One region of the Micromonospora sp. 067-2 genome, then DNA from elsewhere that is predicted to be linked to it. Evidence: riboswitches for the same ligand, from Rfam matches in the RefSeq annotation. Region 1 holds a riboswitch; each other region holds the start of a gene.

Region 1 (6,963 bases):
TACCGCTGTGCCGCGTCGGGCTGCGGCCCGGCGACGCGGTCCGGACGGCCGGCTGCCGCGCCGGGTGGGTCGGCGAAGAGCGCGAGGAGGTCGCCGACCTGACGGTCCGCTTCGGCGGGGTGCCGGAACCGGCCGGCCGGGTTGAGGGTGTATTCGTTGCGCCGCCCCACCCGGGTGCGGTGCAGGTAGCCCTCGGCCTCCAGGTCGGCGACGATCCCCTGTGCGGCCCGCTCGGTGACGCCGACCTCGGCCGCCACGTCCCGCAGCCGGGCGGTGGGGTTACGGGCGATGGACAGCAGGACGTGCCCGTGGTTGGTGAGGAACGTCCAGTTCCGGCCGCCGCCGGTGTCGCCTGCCGTGCTCGCCATCCTGGGGCCGCCTTCCCGGTTGCCCGCCCTGCCGCCGCGCGTCGCCGGAGGACGCGCGGAGGGGCCGACGTATGAAATCTAACTCACGCATATCTTGACGCAACTTGTGGTGCGTGTGAGCGTGGAGCCGAGCCACCGCCCGCCCCCGGCTCGGCCTAGGAGCCGGTTGAGCAGGCCTGACGCAGAAAACGAGGTGTGGGATGAGTCGTCCCGGGACGTCCGGCGGGCAGCCGGACGCGCAGCGGACCGACGGGGCGCCGACGCTCACCGAGCCGGCCCGGGCGTACGCCGAGCTGGCCGCCGGCAACCAACGCTTCGTCAGCGGCTCCCCGCACCACCCCAACCAGGACGCCGGGCACCGGACGGCGGTGGCCGACGGACAGCACCCGTTCGCGGTGATCGTCGGCTGCTCCGACTCCCGGTTGGCCGCCGAGATCATCTTCGACCGAGGGCTGGGCGACCTCTTCGTGGTCCGTACGGCCGGGCACACCGCGGGCCCCGAGGTGCTGGGAAGTGTGGAGTACGCGGTGACAGTGCTCGGCACCCCGCTGGTGGTGGTGCTCGGCCACGACTCGTGCGGCGCGGTCCAGGCGGCCCGGGAGGCGGCCATCACCGGCACCTCGCCCCCGGGGCACCTGCGCGCCGTGGTCGACGCCGTGCTGCCCAGCCTGCGCCGTGCCGAGGCCGAGGGGGTGGACGACATCGACGGCATCGTCGACATTCACATCGCGCAGACCGTCGAGACGCTGCTCGCCCGGTCGCCCGTGCTGGCTGCCGAGGTGGCGCAGGGCCGGTGCGCGGTGGTGGGGCTGTCGTACCGTCTGGCCGCCGGGGTGGTCCGCCCGGTGACCGCCGTGCCGGCGGGTGCCGCGACGCTGGACGTACCGACCGGACCCGACGGGTCGGCCGCCGCCTGAGACGCGTCGAGGGCCGCCCCGCGACGCGGGACGGCCCTCGACGGGGAGATCTGCGGTTCAGAGCAGCGACATGTGTACGTGGTCGGTGTGGTTCGACGGCCCGCTGTACGACTTCCAGCCGGTGGCCGGGAACCAGATCTGCCGGTTCCAGATCACGTAGTAGATGCCGAGCCGATCGGCGTTACGGATGAGGAACGCGGCCACGTTGTTGCCGTACGTCCGGGTGTCCTCGTTGTGCCACGGGGCGAAGCCGCTCTTCTGCAGCGACCAGTCGCAGGCGCGGCCCTTCGGGTGCTCCCAGGGGCCGCCGGAGCGGAAGCAGCCGACGAACCGGTTGAAGCCGGCCCGCTTGACCTCCTTGTACGCGTGCAGGGTGCGCGGCGTGACGCAGCCGGAGGTGGTGGGGTCCTTCTCGCTGCACGACTCGGACTTCCAGTCACCGTCGGCGCTGCGGCCCGGGCCGACCCGGGCGACCGGCGAGGTCGCCGACACCAACCCGCCGGTGAAGCCCTTGCCGCCGACCAGCGCGAGCGCCTTGTCGGCGTCACGCTTCTCCTTCGCCATCAAGGCGGTCTGCTTCTGCTGCTCGCGGACCTCCGCGTCGAGGGCCAGCTTGGCCTGCTCGGCGAGGGTCTTCACCGCGTTGACCTCGGCGAGCTTCTTCTCATTGACCATGTTCATCTCGTCGAGCGCCGCGGCCCGTTGGACGAACGTGTCGGGGGCGTCGCTCTCCAGCAACATCGCGATCGCACCGATCCGGCCGGTCCGGTACGACTGGGCGGCGATCTGCCCGACCTGGGGAGCCAGCTTGTCCAGGTCTGCCTTGGCCCGGTCGACCTCCTGCGCCCGCTCGAGCTGCCGCTTCTTGGAGCTGTCCAGCTTGGACTTGGCGGAGGAGTAGTCGCGGTTGGCCTTCTCGATGACGTCGTTGAGCAGCGTCGGTTCGCCGTCCTCCTCGTGCCCGGATGGCGTGGGGGTCGCCGGGGCGGCGTGCGCGGGGAGAGGGCCGGCGAGCACGGTCAGTGCGGCGATCACGGCCACCACGGGTGTCAACCAGCGGCGTAGGGGTGCCGTCACAATATTCCCTTCCGTCGACCGCCGACCGGGTTAGCTGACGGGTTCGGGGCGGAAGTGGCCCCTACCGCTGACGCGGATTCACCCCACGTGCCTGGGTCCCCGGCTCGCCGGCTGGCGATTGGGCGGCGGCACCGCAGACGCTGCGTCGCGCCTTCAGCGGTGACCGGCAGCGAGGTTACCCGAGAGTCGACCGGCTGAGCTACGTCCAGATGCCGACTAAAAGCGTCATTTCGCCATGGCGTTGAGTGACCAGTGACGCGGTTCTCAGGGCGGGTGCCCCACCTCGTCACACTGAGGAGTGTCACCATGCCGTATCCGTGCTCCTGTCCGGCTCGGGCCACCGGTCGGTGGCGCTGGATGGGGGTCCGGTCCGCGTCGGGTCCGGTCCGGTCTCGTCGGTTCGACCGGTGCGGGGGGAGCTGAGGGCGGCCAGCGCTTCCGCGCGATCCGGCCTGGGTCGTCCATCGGGCGGGTCGGCCCTCGGAGCGGTATCCGGCCGCCCGGCGGCGGTCACCAGCGCGGCGAGTCCGGTGGTCAGCGGTACGGCGGCGATCAGGCCGAGCGTGGCGACCGCACTGCGGACGATCTCCTGCGCGAGGAACTCGCTGGTCAGGATCTGGCCGATGGGCCGCGTGTCGGCGGTGAGCAGGAGCAGCAGCGGTAGCGAGGCGCCCGCGTACGCCAGCACGATGGTGTTGACGGTGGAGGCGATGTGCGCCCGGCCGACGCGGGTGGCCGCCCGGTAGAGCTGCAAGCGGGTCAGCCCGGGGTTGGCGTTCGCCAGCTCGGTGACGGTGGCCGCCTGGGTGACGGTCACGTCGTCGAGCACCCCGAGCGAGCCGATGATGATCCCGGCGAGCAGCAGACCGTGCAGGTCCACGTTGGCCTGGAACATCGACAGGGTGGTGGCGTCGTCGCTGCCGAAGCCGGTGAGGTGGGTGGCGGCGGTGGCGATGGTGGCGAGCACGCCGGTCAGCACCAGGCTGCCCAGGGTGCCGAGGACCGCGACCGAGGTCTGCGCGGTGACACCGTGCGTCAGGTAGAGCACCACGAACATGATCAGGGCGGCACCGACCACCGCCACGAGCAGCGGTGACTGCCCGGCGGCGATCCCCGGCAGCACGAAGGCGAGCAGGATGGCGAAGCTGGCGGCCAGGCCGGCCAGCGCGGCGAGGCCCCGCCACCGGCCGAACGCGATGATCGCGGCGGCGAAGACCACCGCCAGCCAGACCAGTGGCGTGCCGCGCTGGTGCTCGGCGATGTTCCAGGTGCTGCTGGCGGGATCGGCGGGGTCGGTCAGTTCGACCAGGACGACCTTGTCGCCGACGTCGACCCGCGGTGCCCCGGGGCCGTCCGGCACCGGCGTCTGCACCTGCCGGCCGGCGGCAGGCCCGTCGGTCATCCGGACGTCCACGGTGCCGCACCGTCCGGCCCCGACATCCGGAGTGCCTTCGGGGCTGGGCGTCGGCGGGCACGGCTCGGTGACCACCCGGGTCACCGTGCCGTGGTACCGCGGCACGTCCGTGCCACCGGTGGTCTGGGGTGACCCGTCACGCGGCCAGAGCACCACCGCGGCGAGCACGGTGGCGACGAAGAGCGGCACCACCGTCGCGATGAGGATCCGTCGCACCCGGGGTGGGGCGGACGGAGCGGAATGGCTGTGGTCGGAACCCAATGCGGAGACTCCTCGACGATCCGGTGCGGGGTACGTGCCGGCGGGCCGGTCGGTTCACCGCCGCCGTGGGAATGCGACGACAGGCACGGCGGAGCGCTGGAGGGCGACGGCGGGACCACGGACGGTGAGTGCCCGGCTCGATCGGTCGGAGGCGACGCCGTGTCGTGGCGACGCTCGACCGTGCGGCAAACTCCGGAGGGTCATCGTGGGGAATGCTAACCACCGGGACCCGTGGACGCAGGTCGTGCCGGAGTGTCGTGCGGTCGACCGCTCCGCGCGGCCGCGTGCCGGGGTGGCGTGACGACCGGCGCTGGCGCGTTCAGCCGCGCTTCATCAGCCTGCCGACGGCCGCCATCATCTCGGTGGCCATCTCGTCGGCGCGGCCCTCGGCGGCCCCCTCGTGCATGCAGTGCCGGGCGTGCCCGTCGAGCAGGCCCAACGCCACCTTGTCCAGCGCGGCCTGGATCGCGGAGATCTGGGTGAGCACGTCGATGCAGTAGCGGTCGTCGTCGACCATCTTCTCGATGCCCCGAACCTGCCCCTCGACGCGGCGGAGCCGCGTGAGCAGCTGATCCTTGCTGGCGGTGTATCCGCGAATGGGGGTGGGTGCGGTCATGACGACCAGGATAGCGTACCCCCAGGGGGTATGGTACGGTCGTCCCGGCGGATACCCCCACCGGGTACCGGTAACGGGCGCGGGGCCTGACGCCACAGGCCCGGCGCCGACGGAGGGAGAACAGTTCGATGGTCAACACCACGACGTACCAGGTGCGGGGCATGACCTGTGGGCACTGCGTCACGGCGGTCAGCGCCGAGGTCGGCGCCATCGCGGGAGTGAGCGACGTCCAGGTCGACCTGGCCACCGGCCGGGTCACCGTCGCCAGCGACCGGCCGCTGGACGTGGAGACCGTCCGGGCCGCCGTCGACGAGGCCGGCTACGACCTCGCCGGCGCCTGATCACCGGGAGGCCGACATGAACACGGTGACCAGACTCGGCGGGTTCGCCCTCGGCCTCGCGGGGATCTTCGGCACGGCGTACGGGATCGGCCACGTGACCGGACCCTCCGCCCCGGTCGCCGAGAGTCGACACGGCGGCGGGGCCGCCCACGGGGAGGGTCCCGCGGGCCACGGGGAGCACGACGAGACGGCCGACCGGTCGCCCGGTGGCCTGCTCGTCTCCGACCAGGGCTACACCCTCGAACCGGTCGCCGCGCCGGTCGGCGAGTTCGCCTTCCGGATCGGCGGCCCCGACGGACGGCCGGTGACCGGATACGAGGTGGCGCACGATAAGCGGATGCACCTCGTCGTCGCCCGGCGGGACCTCTCCGGCTTCCGCCACGTGCACCCCGAGCTGGCGTCGGACGGCACCTGGCGGGTCGCCACCCCGCTGACCGGTCCGGGGCAGTGGCGGGCGTTCGCCGACTTCACCCCGACCGGGGGTGAGCCGCTCACCCTCGGTGTGGACGTGACCGTCCCCGGAGTGCTGACCGAACGGCCACTGCCCGCCCCGGCGACCAGCACGACCGTCGACGGTTACACCGTCACCCTGACCGGCGCGCCGCAGCCCGGGCGCACCGCACCGCTCACCCTGACCATCAGCAGGGACGGGCAGCCGGTCACCGACCTGGAGCCCTACCTGGGTGCGTACGGGCACCTGGTGGCGCTGCGCCGGGGCGACCTGGCGTACCTGCACGTGCACCCGGACGGAACGGCCGGAGACGGGCGGACGCCTCCCGGCCCGGCCGTGACCTTCGTCGCCGAGGTGCCCTCGGCCGGCAGCTATCGGCTCTACCTCGACTTCCGGCACGGCGCGGCGGTGCACACCGCCGAGTTCACCGTCGTGGCCGGCGCGCACGGGCACAACTGACGGGACCGGACGATGACCCCCACCAACAGACCGCTGCCCGAGGCGCCGAACCGGATCGAACTCGCCATCGGCGGGATGACCTGCGCCGCCTGCGCCGCCCGGATCGAGAAGAAACTGAACCGGTTGGACGGGGTCGCCGCCACCGTCAACTACGCCACCGAGAAGGCCACCGTCCGGTACGCCGACGGCATCACGCCGGACGAGCTTGTCGAGACCGTACGCAAGACCGGGTACACGGCCGCGCTGCCGTCCCCGCCAGCCACCACCGAGGAGCCGGTGGACGTGCTGCGCGGCCCGCGTACCCGGCTGTGGGTGTCGGGGGCACTCAGCGTGCCGGTGGTCGTGCTGGCCATGGTCCCGGCCTGGCAGTTCGACTACTGGCAGTGGCTGTCGCTGACCCTGGCCGCTCCGGTGGTGGTGTGGGGCGGGCTGCCCTTCCACCGGGCGGCCTGGACCAACCTGCGGCATGGCGCGGCGACCATGGACACGCTGGTGTCGCTCGGCACGCTCGCCGCGTTCGGCTGGTCGCTCTGGGCGCTCTTCCTCGGCGACGCCGGGATGCCCGGGATGACGCACCCGTTCCGCTTCGACATCACCCGCACCGACGGCGCGGGCACCATCTACCTGGAGGCGGCCGCCGGGGTGACGGTGTTTCTCCTGGCCGGCCGATATTTCGAGGCCCGATCCAAGCGAACCGCCGGTGCCGCCCTGCGCTCCCTGCTCGACCTCGGCGCCAGGGAGGTTGCGGTGCTGCGCGACGGGGTGGAGACCCTGATGCCGGTGGACCGGCTCACCGTCGGGGACCGCTTCGTGGTCCGCCCCGGCGAGAAGATCGCCACCGACGGGGTGGTCGACGAGGGCACCTCGGCCGTCGACGCCAGCATGCTCACCGGTGAGTCGGTGCCGGTCGAGGTCGGCCCGGGGGATGGCGTGGTGGGTGCGACGATCAACGCCGGTGGCCGGCTGGTCGTCACCGCCACCCGGGTCGGCGCGGACACCCAGCTCGCCCGGATGGCCGACCTCGTCGAGCAGGCGCAGAGCGGCAAGGCCGCCGTGCAG
Region 2 (6,963 bases), on a different contig from region 1:
GGCGGCCCAGGCACCGGAAAGACCGCGGTGGCCCTGCACCGGGCCGCCTACCTGCTCTACTCCGAACGCAGCCGTTACGCCGGCGGCGGCATCCTGGTGGTCGGCCCGTCCTCGGTCTTCGTCGAGTACATCGCCTCGGTGCTGCCCTCGCTCGGCGAGGACACCGCGACCCTGCACTCGCTGGGCACGCTCTTTCCGGGCATGACCGCAACCCGCACCGACCCGCCGGAGGTGGCGTCGGTGAAGGGCTCGCTGCGGATGCGCCGGGTGCTGGAGCGGGCGGTCCGGGACGCGGTGCCCGGCGGGCCGGGCGAGTTGCGGCTGCTCTACCGCGGCGGGCTGCTGCGACTGGACCGGACCGAACTGGACCGGATCCGGGACCGCGCGCTGCACCGGGGCGCCCGGCGCAACGAGGTGCGCCGGGCTGGTTTCGACGGGGTTTTCGCCGCGCTGTGGGCGCAGGCCCGGCGGCTGAGCATCGGACGCCTGCCGGAACAGCCGGCGTTCGAGGCAGAGATCGCCGAACGGGCGGAGTTCCGGGAGTTCCTCAAGGCGTGGTGGCCACGGCTGCATCCCCGGCACGTGCTCGGCTGGCTGGCCCGGCCGGACCGGCTGCGCCGTTACGCCGGCGGGATCCTCTCCACCGCCGAGATCCGGCTGCTCACCGAGGCCTACCGCAGCCTGGACGACGCCGGGCCGACCATCGCCGACGTGGCGCTGTTGGACGAACTGGACGCGCTGCTCGGCAAGCCGGCCCAACCGGCCCGCGCGCGGCGTGACCCGTACCAGCTCTCTGGCGGGGTCCGCGAACTGAGCACCTTCGCCGACCGGCAGCGGGCCGCCCGGGCGTCGGCGCGGGAGCGTCCGGCGGACTACCGGGAGTACGCGCACGTGGTGGTGGACGAGGCGCAGGACGTCTCGCCCATGCAGTGGCGCATGGTCGGCCGACGCGGCCGGTTGGCCTCCTGGACCGTGGTGGGCGATCCGGCGCAGACGGCGTGGACCGGTGACCCGGATGAGCTGGACCAGGCCCGGGACCAGGCGCTGGGCCGGCGCAAGCGGCACGACTTCACGCTGACCACCAACTACCGCAACTCCTCGGAGATCTTCGCGGTGGCGGCGGCGGAGATCCGCCGGCTCTACCCGGATCTGCCGCTACCGAGCGCGGTCCGCTCCACCGGGGTCGATCCGATCGAGCTGGTGGTGCCTCCCGCCGGGTTGGCGGCCAGCACCGTGGCGGCGGCCGCCGGCCTGCTGGCCGAGGTCGAGGGCACGGTCGGGGTGATCACGCCGGTCCCCCGCCGCGACGAGGTCGCCGGCTGGCTCGGTGCGCTCGCCGCGCCGCGACTGCAGGTGGTGACCAGCCTGGAGGCCAAGGGCATGGAGTACGACGGGGTGGTGCTGGTCGCCCCGAGCGAGATCCGGGCGGATCCGGGGGCCGGGGTGCGCACCCTCTACGTCGCGCTCTCGCGGGCCACCCAGCGCCTCACCACCATCGACCCGATCGGCTGACCTGCGCGGTCCGCCCCGCGAGACGGCCGCCGGCCCTACAGTTGCATACATAGCGATGTGAGCATATGTTTGACCAGGTCCCGGCGTACGGCGGAGGGTTGTTTCGTGGGCGCAGGTCATGACCACCACCATGGGTCGGTTGCCAACGCCGCGCACCAGCACCGGGGCCGGCTCTGGACCGCGTTCGGGCTGCTCGCCGCCCTGATGGTGGTCGAGGCGGTGGCCGCCTTCCACACCGGCTCGCTGGCCCTGCTCTCCGACGCCGGGCACATGTTCACCGACGTGCTCGGCATCGGCATGGCGCTCGCCGCGATCACCGCCACCCGACGGGCCACCGGCGATCCGCAACGCACGTTCGGGCTCTACCGGCTCGAGGTGCTCGCCGCGCTCGCCAACGCCGTCCTGCTCTCCGGCGTGGCGGTCTACGTCGTGATCGAGGCGATCGGCCGGTTCGGCGACCCGCACGAGGTGCTGGCCGGCCCGATGCTCGCGGTGGCCACGCTCGGCCTGCTCGCCAACCTCGCCGCCTTCGCCCTGCTCCGGGCGGGCGCCCGGGAGAGCATCAACCTCCAGGGCGCCTACCTGGAGGTGCTCGGCGACCTGCTCGGCTCGCTCGGCGTGATCGGCGCGGCGCTGCTCATCGGTGTCACCGACTGGTGGTGGGCCGATCCGCTGGTCGCGGTCGCCATCGGCGTGTTCATCCTGCCGCGCACCTGGCGGCTCGGGCGGGCCGCGGTCCGCATCCTGGTGCAGGCCGCCCCGGAACACCTGCAGGTGACCGTCGTGCACGACCGGCTGGCCGCGGTGCCCGGCGTGGTCGAGGTGCACGACCTGCACGTCTGGACACTCACCTCCGGCATGGAGGTGGCCTCCGCACACCTGACCATGGCGCCCGGCGCGGACGTCGGCGTGGTGCTCACCGCCGCGCGTGCCGCCCTGCACGAGGATTTCCAGATCGAGCACGCGACGTTGCAGATCGAGCCCGGAGCGGCCTCCGGCGCCTGCGGTTCGACCGCGTGGTAGGACTTTTCTGAAGATTTCCTCGGTTTTGTCGGAAATAGTGGTGATGACGCACGCACCGTCCGTCACATTGGCTGCACAGGTCCCATCCGCCCCGGTAGGCTCGGTCCCGGCCCCACCCGGCGGCGCCCAAACGGCGCCGGTGGCGGCCGCCGCCTAATCGCCACAGTGGGCGAACCGGGGAACCACGTTCCTGGGGTGCATCCGCGTCAGCGGTAGGGATCTTCCGTCCCGAACCCGTCAGCTAACCCGGTCGGCGGCTGACGGAAGGACATGCGCAGTGGCACCAGCACGACCACCTGCCGCCCGATTGGCGGCCCTGATCGTCGCGATGTTCGCTCTCGGCGTCGCACTGCCGGCCGGCGTCGCCTCGGCCGCTCCCCCGACCGGCCTGCGGGCCGCCGCGGCACCCGACGGCGACGAGGAGGGCGGCACCCCGGCGCTGCGGGCCCAGTTGGAAGCCGCCAGCAAGGGTTACCTGGACGCGAAGCGGGCTCTGGACAGCTCCGTACTGCGGCAGCAGCAGCTCAGCATCAACCTGAAGACCACCGAGACCGAGCTCACGCGACGCAGCGGCAGGGTCGGCGAGATCGCCGGGGTGGCCTACCGCACCGGCCGACTCGGCGCGTTGTCAGCGCTGCTCAACAGCAACACCCCCGAGGGCTTCATGGACCGGGCCGCCGTGCTGGACGCGGTCGCCGCCAACGAGGACCAGGTGCTGCGCGACCTGCTCGCCGCCAAGGACCAGGCCAACCGCACCCGACTGGCCCTCGACGGCGAGATCCGCGAACAGCGCAAGCAGGTCGCGGTGATGGCCAAGCGCAAGGACCAGGCCGAGCGGGCCCTCACCGTGGCCACCACCACCCAGCCCCCGACCACCGCCGACAGCGGCGACTCCGACCGGGGCACCTCCGCGGCCAACGCCCAGGCCGCGCCCCGGAACTCCGACGGCTCCTGGCCATCGGAGTCGTGCAGCATCGACGACCCCACCCCGGCCACCGGCTGCGTCACCCCGCGCACCCTGCACGCGCTCAACCAGGCCAAGGCCGCCGGCTTCACCCGGTACGTCTCCTGCCACCGTTCCGGCGGCTCCGGCGAACACCCGAAGGGCCGGGCCTGCGACTTCGCCGCGCAGAAGACCGGCTTCGGCGGAAACGCCACCGGCGGCGACAAGACGTACGGGAACAACCTCGCCGCGTACTTCATCCGCAACGCCGACCGGCTCGCGGTGCTGTACGTGATCTGGTACCGGCAGATCTGGCTGCCCAGCAGCGGGTGGAAGTCGTACAGCGGGGCGGGTGGCGACCCGTCCAGCGCCCACACCAACCACGTGCACCTGTCGGTGTACTGACCCGCCCCGGCCGGTGTCTCCCTCGACGCGGGGGCACCGGCCCCGCTACGTCGACGGGCGTAGCGCGGATGTCGCCGGCGGTCGGACGACCCGGCCGAGCCCGGCGGGCAGCATCACGTCATGCGCCGAATACCGCCCACCGCCCGCAAGGCCCTGCTCACTCTGCACCTGGTCACCTCGCTCGGCTGGCTCGGCACCGACCTGGTGCTGCTGACCCTCGGTGTCGCGGCGCTGCGTGGTGCCGACCCGGCCGTCGTCTACCCGGTCGCCGCGCTGGTCGGAACCGTGCTGTTCGCGCCCCTGAGCGTGTTGGCCTGGCTGGTTGGCGTGGCCAGCGCGCTGCTCACCCCGTGGGGTCTGCTGCGCCACCGGTGGGTGCTGACCAAGCTCGTGATCACCACCGTGATGGTCGGGCTGGTGCTGTTCCTGCTCACCCCGAAGCTGCGGCACGCCGGAGCGCTCAGCACCGCACTGTCCGCCCGCGACCGCGCCGACCTGGTGATCGCGCCGGCGGTGTCGACCATCCTGATGATCATCGCGACGGTGCTCTCCACGTACAAGCCGTGGGGGCGACGATCGGCCACGCGACCCGCCGCCGGCCGGACCGGCCGTGTTCGCGCTGCGACCAGGATGTAGTGCGGGCTCAGGCGGGAGGTGGGAGGGCGTCGGGGCGGTCCAGGGCCGCGCCGAGGCGGGTGGCCAGGGCCAGGTGGGCCGCGCGGGCCTGGCGGAACGCGTACCGGAACAGCGGTGCCGGTGCGGTGAGGGTGATCTCGACATCGATCCGGACCAGGCCGTCCGGCTCGGCACGCAGCCGGGTGTGGTTGCGTACGGTGGTGGCCGGCCACTGGCGGGCCACCATGACGATCTCGTCATTTTCGCTGATCAACACGTCCGCCTTGTAGGTGGTGCGGAAGCGCACCGGCCCCGTCGCCAGCCGGTCGCTGATCGCGTAGCTGGCCTGGGCGCCTGGCCGGGGCGGCAACCGGCGCACCCGGACGATCAGCGGATGCAGCTCACCCTGCCGGGTCAGGTCACTGAGCAGTGCCGCCGCGTCGGCGGTCGAGCAGCGGGCCTGAACGGTGTAGCTGAAGGTGTCGCTCCTGAGCACACCGTCTCCTGCCGTCGATGGTCGCCCGATCGTCCCGTACGCCGGCAGGGCTGGCAACGCCCGGACGGACACGGGCTGTTGTCCCGGCGTTCGCGCAACGTTCCCACTACCGTCGGCTGATGGGGGATCACCGACTGTGACGGAGGGCGGACGCATGGACGGTTACGACCGGTGAGCGGGCACGTGATGGTCTTCGCGCCCACCCCGCAGCTGACGGTGACCGTCGACCAGCCAAGCGACCAGCCCGAGCTGCACCTGCACCCCGGCGGGCAGGGCGTCTGGCAGGCCCGGATGGTGATGTCGCTCGGGGTCGACGTGGTGCTGTGCGCCGCGCTCGGCGGCGAGATCGGCCAGGTGCTGGAGCCGCTGCTGGTCAGTGAGGGGGTGGACCTCAGGGCGGTGGTCCGCGACTCCGGCAGTGGTGGATACGTGCACGACCGTCGGGACGGCTCCCGGCTGGAGATCGTCGACGTACCCGGGCAGCCTCTGAGCCGACACGAGCTCGACGAGTTGTACAACCTGGCCCTCGGCGAGGGTCTGCGCGCGTCGGTGAGCATGCTCAGTGGACCCAACGCGCCGTGGCTCGTTCCGGCCGACCTGTACCGGCGCTTCGCCGCCGACCTCGGCGCCAACGGCGGCCGGGTGGTGGTCGACCTCTCCGGCGACCACCTCGACGCGGTGCTGGAGAGCGGAGTGTTCTTCCTCAAGGTGAGCCACGAGGAGCTGATCCGCGACGGCCGCGCCCGCAGCGAGGACAGCGCGGAGCTGAGCCGGGTGATGGACGACCTGCACGCCGCCGGTGCCGAGACCGTGGTGGTGAGCCGGGCCGACAGGCCGGCGCTGGCTCTTCTCGACGGAGAGCTGTTCGAGGTGCAGATGCCCCGCCTGGAGGCAGCCGACCCGCGCGGTGCCGGCGACTCGATGACCGCCGGGGTGGCGGCCGTGGTGGCCGGTGGTGGAGACATCCGAACCGCCATCCGCACCGGCGCCGCCGCCGGGGCGCTGAACGTCACGCGGCACGGACTGGGCACCGGGCGGCTGGACTCGATCACCGGTCTGGTGGAGCGGGTGCGGCTCGTTCCGGCCGACAGCCGTCCGCAGGAGCGGACCACACCCGACGAGCTGGCCGACCGGGTGGTCGAGCGATGACGCTGCGGGTGCTGATCACCAACGACGACGGGATCGCCGCACCGGGCATCCAGGCGTTGGCCTGGGCGGCGGCGCAGCGGGGCCTGGACGTGGTGGTCGCCGCGCCGCTGGAGGAGGCGAGCGGCACCAGCGCCGCCATGAGCGCCGTGGAGCAGGACGGGCGCGTGGTGGTTCGCGACCACCCGCTGCCGGATCTGGCTGGCGTGCCCGCGTACGGGGTGGGGGGCTCCCCCGGCTTCATCACGCTGATCGCGCTGCACGGTGCGTTCGGCCCGCCGCCGTCGGTGGTGCTGTCCGGCATCAACCGGGGTGCCAACGCGGGCCGCGCCGTGCTGCACTCCGGCACGGTCGGCGCGGCGTTCACCGCCGCCACGAACGGCTGCCGAGCGATGGCGGTCTCGCTGGACGTGCTCTCGGCCGGCGAGGCGACGGCAGCCAGCGGTGGTGCCGCGGTGGACGCCGCCGCCCGGGTACGCGACGCCGAGCGGCACTGGAGCACCGCCGCGCGGGTCGCCCTGGATCTGCTCCCCCGGCTCACCGCCGCGCCGATCGAGAGCGTGCTCAACGTCAACGCGCCGGACCTGCCGCACGGGCGGCTACGTGGGGTGCGCCACGGCACGCTGGCCAGCTTCGGTCAGGTGCAGATGACCGTGGCCGAAGCCGGGCACGGCTTCGTTCGCACGTCGCTGGAGGAGCCCGGGCAGGCCGCACAGCCCGGCACCGATGTGGCGTTACTGGCCGCCGGGTACGCATCGGTGACGGCCATCCGAGCGGTCACCGAGATGAGCGACGTCGACCTGACCGGCCTGGAGGAGCAGCC
Region 3 (6,963 bases), on a different contig from region 1:
GCGGCACCGGGACCCGGCTGGGCCTCGGCATCCCGAAGCAACTGCTGAAGATCGCCGGTAAGCCGATCATCGAGCACACCCTGGCGGTCTTCGAGGCCGCACCGGAGATCGACGAGATCATCGTGCTGATGGCCACCGGGCACCTCGAGGACGCCCGGCAGATCGTCGAGAAGGCCGGCCTGCGCAAAGTCACCAAGGTGATCGAGGGCGGCGACACCCGCAACGCCACCACCCGGATCGCGCTGGACGCGGTCGGCCCGGCGGACTGCAACATCCTCTTCCACGACGCGGTACGCCCGCTGCTCAGCGGTCGGATCGTGCGCGAGTGCGTCAACGCCCTCTGGACCTACGACGCCGTCGACGTGGCCATCCCGTCCGCGGACACGATCATCCAGGTGGACGAGAACGACTGCATCACCGACATCCCGGTGCGTTCCCGCCTGCGTCGCGGGCAGACTCCGCAGGCGTTCCGCTCCCCCACCATCCGCGAGGCGTACCGGGTCGCCGAGGGTGACCCCGACTTCGCCGCCACCGACGACTGCGGCGTGGTGCTGCGCTACCTGCCCGGCACCCCGATCAAGGTGATCGACGGCTCGGACGAGAACATCAAGGTCACCCATCCGGTCGACGTGCACCTCGCCGACAAGCTCTTCCAGCTCGCCGCGGCGCAGGCACCCCGGCTGACCGACCACCGCAGCTACAGCGAGGAACTGACCGGCCGCACCATCGTGGTGTTCGGCGGCAGCTACGGCATCGGCCACGAGCTGAGCGAGCTGGCCCAGCGCTATGGCGCGCAGGTCTTTCCGTTCAGCCGCTCGAGCACCGGCACCCACGTCGAGCGCACCGAGGACGTCGAGGCCGCGCTGAAGACCGCCTTCGAGGCCACCGGCCGGATCGACCACGTGGTGGTCACCGCCGGGATCCTGGAGAAGGGCGCCCTGGCCGAGATGGACGAGGCGACGATGGATCGCGTGCTCCAGGTCAACTTCGTCGGCCCGGTCACCATCGCCCGGCAGGCCCTGCCGTACCTGCAGCAGACCAAGGGCCAACTGCTGCTCTACACGTCCAGCTCCTACACCCGGGGGCGTGCCCGCTACGCGCTCTACTCGGCCACCAAGGCCGCCCTGGTCAACCTCACCCAGGCGCTCGCCGACGAGTGGGCCGAGTTCGGCGTACGAGTCAACTGCATCAACCCGGAGCGGACCGCCACCCCGATGCGGACGCGGGCCTTCGGCGAGGAGCCGGAGCACACCCTGCTCGCCGCGGAGGCCGTCGCCCAGTCGTCGCTGGACGTGCTGATCTCCGAGCTGACCGGTCAGGTGATCGACGTACGCCGGTCGCCCGGTGAGACTGCGCCGCCGACCGTGCCGGTCCAGTCCGTTCCGGGTCTCCTCGCGGCGCCGGCCGGCGCGACCTCCGCGAGCTGACGCCGACCGCGGCGAACGGAGCGACATGCGGGGTGACCTCGTCCGCAAACTGGCGGCGCGATGCCTGAGCACCGGCCTGGCCGTGCTGGCCTTCGTCGTGGTGGCGCTGACCGGCGCCACCGGATGGGGGCTGGCTCTCGCCGTCGCCGCGCTGGTCGCGGCGGCCGCTGAACAGCGAATCCGGCCCGGCGCGGACCTCGTCGCCGAGACGGCGCTGATCTCCGCCGCGGTCCTGGTCGGCTACTCCCGGCGGCTGGACGACGGGCTCGACCCGGCGCTGGTCGCCACGGCGCTGGTCCTGCTGGGGCTGGTCCTGCTGGTGGGGCCGCTGCGGACCGCCGGCAACCTGGAGATCCGCGCCGCCAACCTGCCGGTGCGCAGCTGGGCCCCGGTGCTGGCCGACCACCTCGGCGCCGTCCTGCTCGGGCTGCTCGCCGTGGTCGGCCTGGCCGCCGCCCTGGCCCTGCCGGTAGCCGTGGCGCTGGTCGCCAGCGTGCTCGTGGCCGCCGGAGCCGGGGCGGTCGCCCTGGACCTGGCCCGGCGGCGGTTCCGGCCGACCGCCGGTGGTGGGGCGGTCGGCCGCGCGCTGCGCCGGCACCAGCCGGAGTTCCTGCTCTACTTCTCCGCGCCGCCCGGCTCCGAGTACCAGGTCACCATGTGGCTGCCGTACCTGGAGCGGATCGGCCGACCGTTCCTGGTCGTGCTGCGCGAACCGGAGTTCCTGGCGTCGATCGCCGCGGCCACCGACGCACCGGTGGTCTACTGCCCCACCCCGCGGACGTTGGACGAGGCGCTGGTCCCGAGCCTGCGGGTGGCGTTCTACGTCAACCACGGTGCGAAGAACAGCCACTGCGTCCGGTTCACCCAGCTCACCCACGTGCAGCTGCACCACGGTGACAGCGACAAGGCCCCGAGCGCCAACCCCGTGTCGGGGATCTTCGACCGGATCTTCGTGGCTGGTCCGGCCGCGATCGACCGGTACGCCCGAGCCGGGGTTCGGATCCCGGCGGAGAAGTTCGTGGTGGTGGGCCGCCCGCAGGTCGAGTCGATCGAGGTACGCCACGAGCCGGTGCGCGGACTGGCGCACCCGACCGTCCTCTACACCCCGACCTGGACCGGGCACCACGCCGACGCCGACTACTGTTCGCTGCCGGTGGCGGAGGATCTGCTGCGGCGTCTGCTGGAGCGGGGCGCCACGGTGATCCTGCGGGCCCACCCGTACACCGCGCAGAACCCGGCCTCGGCCCGGCAGCTGGGCCGGCTGACCGACCTGCTGGCCGCCGACCGGGCCCGTACCGGGCGGCAGCACGTGCTGGGCGCGGCGGCCCGGGAGCTGACCCTCGCCGAGTGCGTCAACCGCTCCGACGCGCTGGTCTCCGACGTGTCCGGGGTGATCTCCGACTACCTCTACTCCGGCAAGCCGTACGCGGTCACCGACATGCGCGACGAGGGCGACCAGTTCGTGGAGCGCTTCCCGCTGGCCGGCTCGGCCTACGTGCTGCACCGCAATCCGTCCAATCTGGACGAGGTGCTGACCGCCCTGCTGGACACCGACCCGCTGGCCGAGACGCGCTGGGCCACCCGCCGCCGCTACCTGGGTGACTTCCCGGCCGAGTCGTACGCCGAGGCCTTCCTGACCGCCGCCCGCCGGGAGCTGGTGCCGGCGAGGCCGCTGGCCACCTCCACCCCGGTGTAACGGCTCACCGGTACGCGTCCAGCAGCGCCGACACCGCCGCCGGGTCCTCCACGTGCGCGTTGTGCCCGAGCCCGGGCAGCGTGGCGACCGGTACGCCGAACTCTGTGAGCTGCGCGTCAGTGACCATCGGGTCGTGCTCGCCCCGGGCCAGCACCACCGGCGCGTCCGTCGCCGCCAGCAGCCCGGCGAGGTCGGGCTCGCCGACGGCGAACGCGGTCGGGTCCATGGCCAGCCGCCACCGGCCGTCGACCTGGCGCAGCCCGGCGTCCACCACGGGGTCATCCGGCGGGATCAGGCCGGTGAGCCCCGAGACCCGTAGGTAGCGGCGAGCCGCCTCGGCGCGGCTGGCGAACCAGCTGACCGGGCGGGCCGCGAGGTCGGCGGCGCGGGTCAACTCGTCGGGTGACCAGACCGCCTTGATACCCAACCCGACCACCGCGTCCACCGGCGTGCCGGCGGCGCGGGCTGCCAGCGCCAGGCCGACCACCCCGCCCAGGGAGTGCCCGAGCACGACGACGCGGTCGTCCGCGGCCAGGCCGTGGCCGATCCGCTCCGCAAGGCCGTGGAAGGAGTACGACGGCAGCGGTGCCGACCAGCCGTGACCCGCGAGGTCAGGTGCCAGCCACCGCCCAGGCCAGTTCCGCTCCAACAGGGGAACCCAGGGCAGCCAGACTTTCCCGGTCGCCCCCATTCCGTGCAGCAGCAACAGAACCGGTCCGCGACCTGCTCGACCACCTGGATCGTCCACCACGGCCGCAGTCTCCCACGGTTCGCCGGGCGGTACGAGCGTCGTCACCGGCGACGAAGTCCCGCCACCAGGCCCCGTACGGCGTCGTCAGCCACCGATCGCATCTCCGGGAACGCCGCGGGCGCCGGCCCCTCGTGGGGGGACGGCGCCCGCGGCGTCTGCGCCCGGGTCAGGCGGAGTAACCCCGACTGGCGATCCAGTTCGCCAGGTCGATCGTGGTGACCCAGTACGCCGGGTCGGCCGCGTTCGCCGAGTCGGCGATCCGCACGGTCCGGCCGCTGTCCTTGTAACCCACCACCGCGATGTAGTGACCGCCTCCGTAGGAGTGCCAGCCACCGTCGGTGTCGGTGGCGTCCCCGACGACGTTGGCGACCACGCCGCGACCGTCGGTGATCGCCCGGACCACGTCGGCCTGGAGCTGGTCCATCTGGGCGGAGCTGGGCGCGCCGTCGAACATCCGTGTCCGGTACGGAGAGCCCTTGACCTCGTCGTTCAGCGCCCGCGTCGTGTCCAGGGCCGAGTTGGTGCCCATCTCGGTGGTGCCCAGCTCAACGGCCAGCTCATCCTGGGTGCGATCGATGCCGGTGGCGCTGAGGGCGTTGCGGGTGGCCGCCGGACCGCAGTTGTAGAAGGTGTTCTGCGCCTCGTAGTCGTAGTCGAGCACCTTGGTGGCGGGCGGCTTCGGCGGCTGCGGCTTACGGGTCAGATCCGGGTTGCTGCTGGCCTTGGCGGCGGGCGACGCGGCGCTGGTGGCCGGCGCGGGCGCCACGGTGGTCGCCGCGGCGCTGCCCGAGGGGGTTGCGACACGCGCCTCGCCACGGGAGGCAACGGTGCCGCTGCGCATCTCGGCGGCCGTGGTCGTGGTGTGCTGGCTCGCCGTGGCGTCATCGGTGCCGGCAAGCAGGGTGCCGGTGGTCGTCGCGACGGCGAGGGCCGCGACGGCGGCAGCGACGATCTGGTACGGACGCTCGGTGCTGAGGCGGCGGAGCTGACGCTTGAGGGTGTGCTTCACGGGGTCCTCCACGGATCAGGGGGAGAGCGGCACACCGGGGCCGGACCGGTATCCGGGCAGGCGCCAACGCGCGGACAGTGGTCCGCGGCTGATGAACCGCTCAGGGGAACGCCCGGCGCGGCCGGGCGGAGGGGCGGTGACCCGGGGGGGTCAGCTCACCGTCACCGGACAGATGAGCGGGGGCACCGCGGCGCCGTGGAGGCGGGGGAACAACCGAGGGGTGGAGAGTTGCTGCACGAGGAGGGAGCTCCTTCCGACACCGCCTACCGGGTTAGCTGACGGATTCGGGCGGGAAGATCGCCCTACCGCGGGCCGTGGCTCGCGGATTCACCCCGGACTTGCTGATGGGTCCCCGGTTCGTTCATCACGATTGAGCGGGTCGGCGCGGCGTCGCCTCTTGCGAACGGTAACCGCGCCAGACGGGACGACACTACTGGTCGACTCGCACCCTGCCAAGCAAGGTTCACCTGCGTAAACCCGAGCTGGTGCAGCGATTTCTGCGCGTACTGCCACTGACGTGACTCGATGGGACAACCGGTTACGACGGCGCCTGCGGGCGGGAACCGGACAGGCCGTCGGCAACGGTGCCGAATTCGCGGGAACAATCCCGTCATTCGCGCTGCGCGACCGATTTCGAGCAGGCGTGACCGGGCTCACATACTAATTCGAGACTCAGCCAATCCGGGCCGGCCGCCACCACGTGCTGACCGTCGGACGGAGCGTCGCGGTTCTCGTTCCACGAGCCGGCACCGGATCCGGCCGCAGCCGGGCCGCCGCCGCGTACGCCTCCTCGGCGAGCGTCCGGGCCGAGCACGCGGCCAGTTCCGCGTCCCGCCACGCCGACCGCTCCCGCCCGGCGGCGGCTCGGTGGTCGGCCAGCCTCGCGTCCCGGACGGCCCGGCTGAGCAGCACCTCCTGCTCCACCGGATGCAGGCGGGGATCCCAGCCGTGCCGGTGCCCGAACACCTCACCGAGCTGCCGCATGGACAGGTCTCCGCGCCAGTGCGCCGCCATCGCCGCACGATGCAGGTAACGCTCCCGGGCGGCGTACTCCGCCGGGGTGTTGGGCGTACGCGGAGTCGGTAGCGCACCCGCGCCGGCGAAGCGACGCGCGGCGGCGTCCGCCTCGTCGTACCCGGCCCACGTGCTCTCCACCTGCTCCTGAGCGGTCAGCCAGTCGGCACGCCGCCGCCGGGCGGTCTGCGCCGCCCCGGCGGCCGCGACGGCCACCTCCTCGGCGTACCGGCGCAGGTCGGCGGCCTCGGCGGCGGCCGCCTCCCGGGCGGTGGGCGCCGGGGCGGCGTCGATGGCCGGCCGTTCGTGCTCGGGGCGGGCGACCAGCACGACGAGCATGGTCAGCGCGAGCAGGAACAGGGCGGACCAGATGGCGGCGGCCCGCGGCACCTCGGTCAGGAACTGGTAGAAGACGACGGTCTCCATGGTGTGCACCTCGGGAGGAAGCGATGCGATGGGATCCGCCAACGGGCCACCGGCGACCACAGCGGGGTCACGGGTCGGCGAGCGCGGAACGAAGAGGTCGACAGGCGCGGCGGGCGGGACGTTCGTCCCGGTGGCTCAGCGCCCGGGTGGGGCCCGGGACGCCCGGCTGACCGGGCCGTCGCTGCGGGGCAGCCGGTCGGAGTCGACGGCGTGCGCCGGTTCGGTGCCAGCGCGGACGGCCTGGGCGCCGGGGGGTGTCGCCTGCCCATCGGTCGACCGCGTCGGGCCGGCCTGCCCGGCGGCGCCTTCGTCGGCCGCCGGGTGCACGAGGCCGTCGACCGGCACGGCACGGCACGTCGACGTGGTCGGCCCGGCGGTGAACGTCGACGGCCCGGCGGTGAACGTCGACGACCCGGCGGTGACGGCGGACGACCCGCTGGTGATTGCGGCCGGCGTTGGCAGCCCGGCGGGCGACGTGCCCGCGCCGAGCGCCAGGGCGGCCACGACGGCGAGGCTGGTCAGCACACGTGTCGCCCAGCGCGCCACCCACCACAGCGGACAGGTGAGCGCGACCGGAAGCACGTTTCCACGCTACCGCCGTGGTCGAGTGGGCGCATCGACGACGGGCGTGTCGGCCCGC

The links. Region 1 has a riboswitch for cyclic di-AMP ahead of ACLJN9_RS06365 (coiled-coil domain-containing protein). Riboswitches for the same ligand answer to the same signal wherever they lie in the genome.
Region 2: linked by a shared signal. The riboswitch ahead of ACLJN9_RS11750 (coiled-coil domain-containing protein) and the one ahead of ACLJN9_RS06365 (coiled-coil domain-containing protein) in region 1 are both predicted to bind cyclic di-AMP.
Region 3: linked by a shared signal. The riboswitch ahead of ACLJN9_RS15495 (C39 family peptidase) and the one ahead of ACLJN9_RS06365 (coiled-coil domain-containing protein) in region 1 are both predicted to bind cyclic di-AMP.

Annotation. Positions count from the first base shown of each region.
Region 1 is NZ_JAJPWB010000002.1:578,550-585,512, reverse strand. Features, by position in the region: gene ACLJN9_RS06375 (helix-turn-helix transcriptional regulator) at 1-368, opposite strand, end outside; gene ACLJN9_RS06370 (carbonic anhydrase) at 569-1,285, shown strand; gene ACLJN9_RS06365 (coiled-coil domain-containing protein) at 1,343-2,362, opposite strand; cyclic di-AMP (ydaO/yuaA leader) riboswitch at 2,366-2,497, opposite strand; gene ACLJN9_RS06360 (YibE/F family protein) at 2,664-4,037, opposite strand; gene ACLJN9_RS06355 (metal-sensitive transcriptional regulator) at 4,357-4,653, opposite strand; gene ACLJN9_RS06350 (heavy-metal-associated domain-containing protein) at 4,782-4,994, shown strand; gene ACLJN9_RS06345 (hypothetical protein) at 5,011-5,904, shown strand; gene ACLJN9_RS06340 (heavy metal translocating P-type ATPase) at 5,917-6,963, shown strand, end outside.
Region 2 is NZ_JAJPWB010000004.1:421,648-428,610, forward strand. Features, by position in the region: gene ACLJN9_RS11740 (HelD family protein) at 1-1,512, shown strand, start outside; gene ACLJN9_RS11745 (cation diffusion facilitator family transporter) at 1,618-2,535, shown strand; cyclic di-AMP (ydaO/yuaA leader) riboswitch at 2,676-2,807, shown strand; gene ACLJN9_RS11750 (coiled-coil domain-containing protein) at 2,864-3,883, shown strand; gene ACLJN9_RS11755 (hypothetical protein) at 4,004-4,519, shown strand; gene ACLJN9_RS11760 (SRPBCC family protein) at 4,527-4,994, opposite strand; gene ACLJN9_RS11765 (PfkB family carbohydrate kinase) at 5,181-6,143, shown strand; gene surE (5'/3'-nucleotidase SurE) at 6,140-6,963, shown strand, end outside.
Region 3 is NZ_JAJPWB010000006.1:40,184-47,146, forward strand. Features, by position in the region: gene ACLJN9_RS15480 (D-ribitol-5-phosphate cytidylyltransferase) at 1-1,427, shown strand, start outside; gene ACLJN9_RS15485 (CDP-glycerol glycerophosphotransferase family protein) at 1,453-3,123, shown strand; gene ACLJN9_RS15490 (alpha/beta fold hydrolase) at 3,128-3,874, opposite strand; gene ACLJN9_RS15495 (C39 family peptidase) at 4,041-4,895, opposite strand; cyclic di-AMP (ydaO/yuaA leader) riboswitch at 5,129-5,270, opposite strand; gene ACLJN9_RS15500 (hypothetical protein) at 5,556-6,323, opposite strand; gene ACLJN9_RS15505 (hypothetical protein) at 6,459-6,905, opposite strand.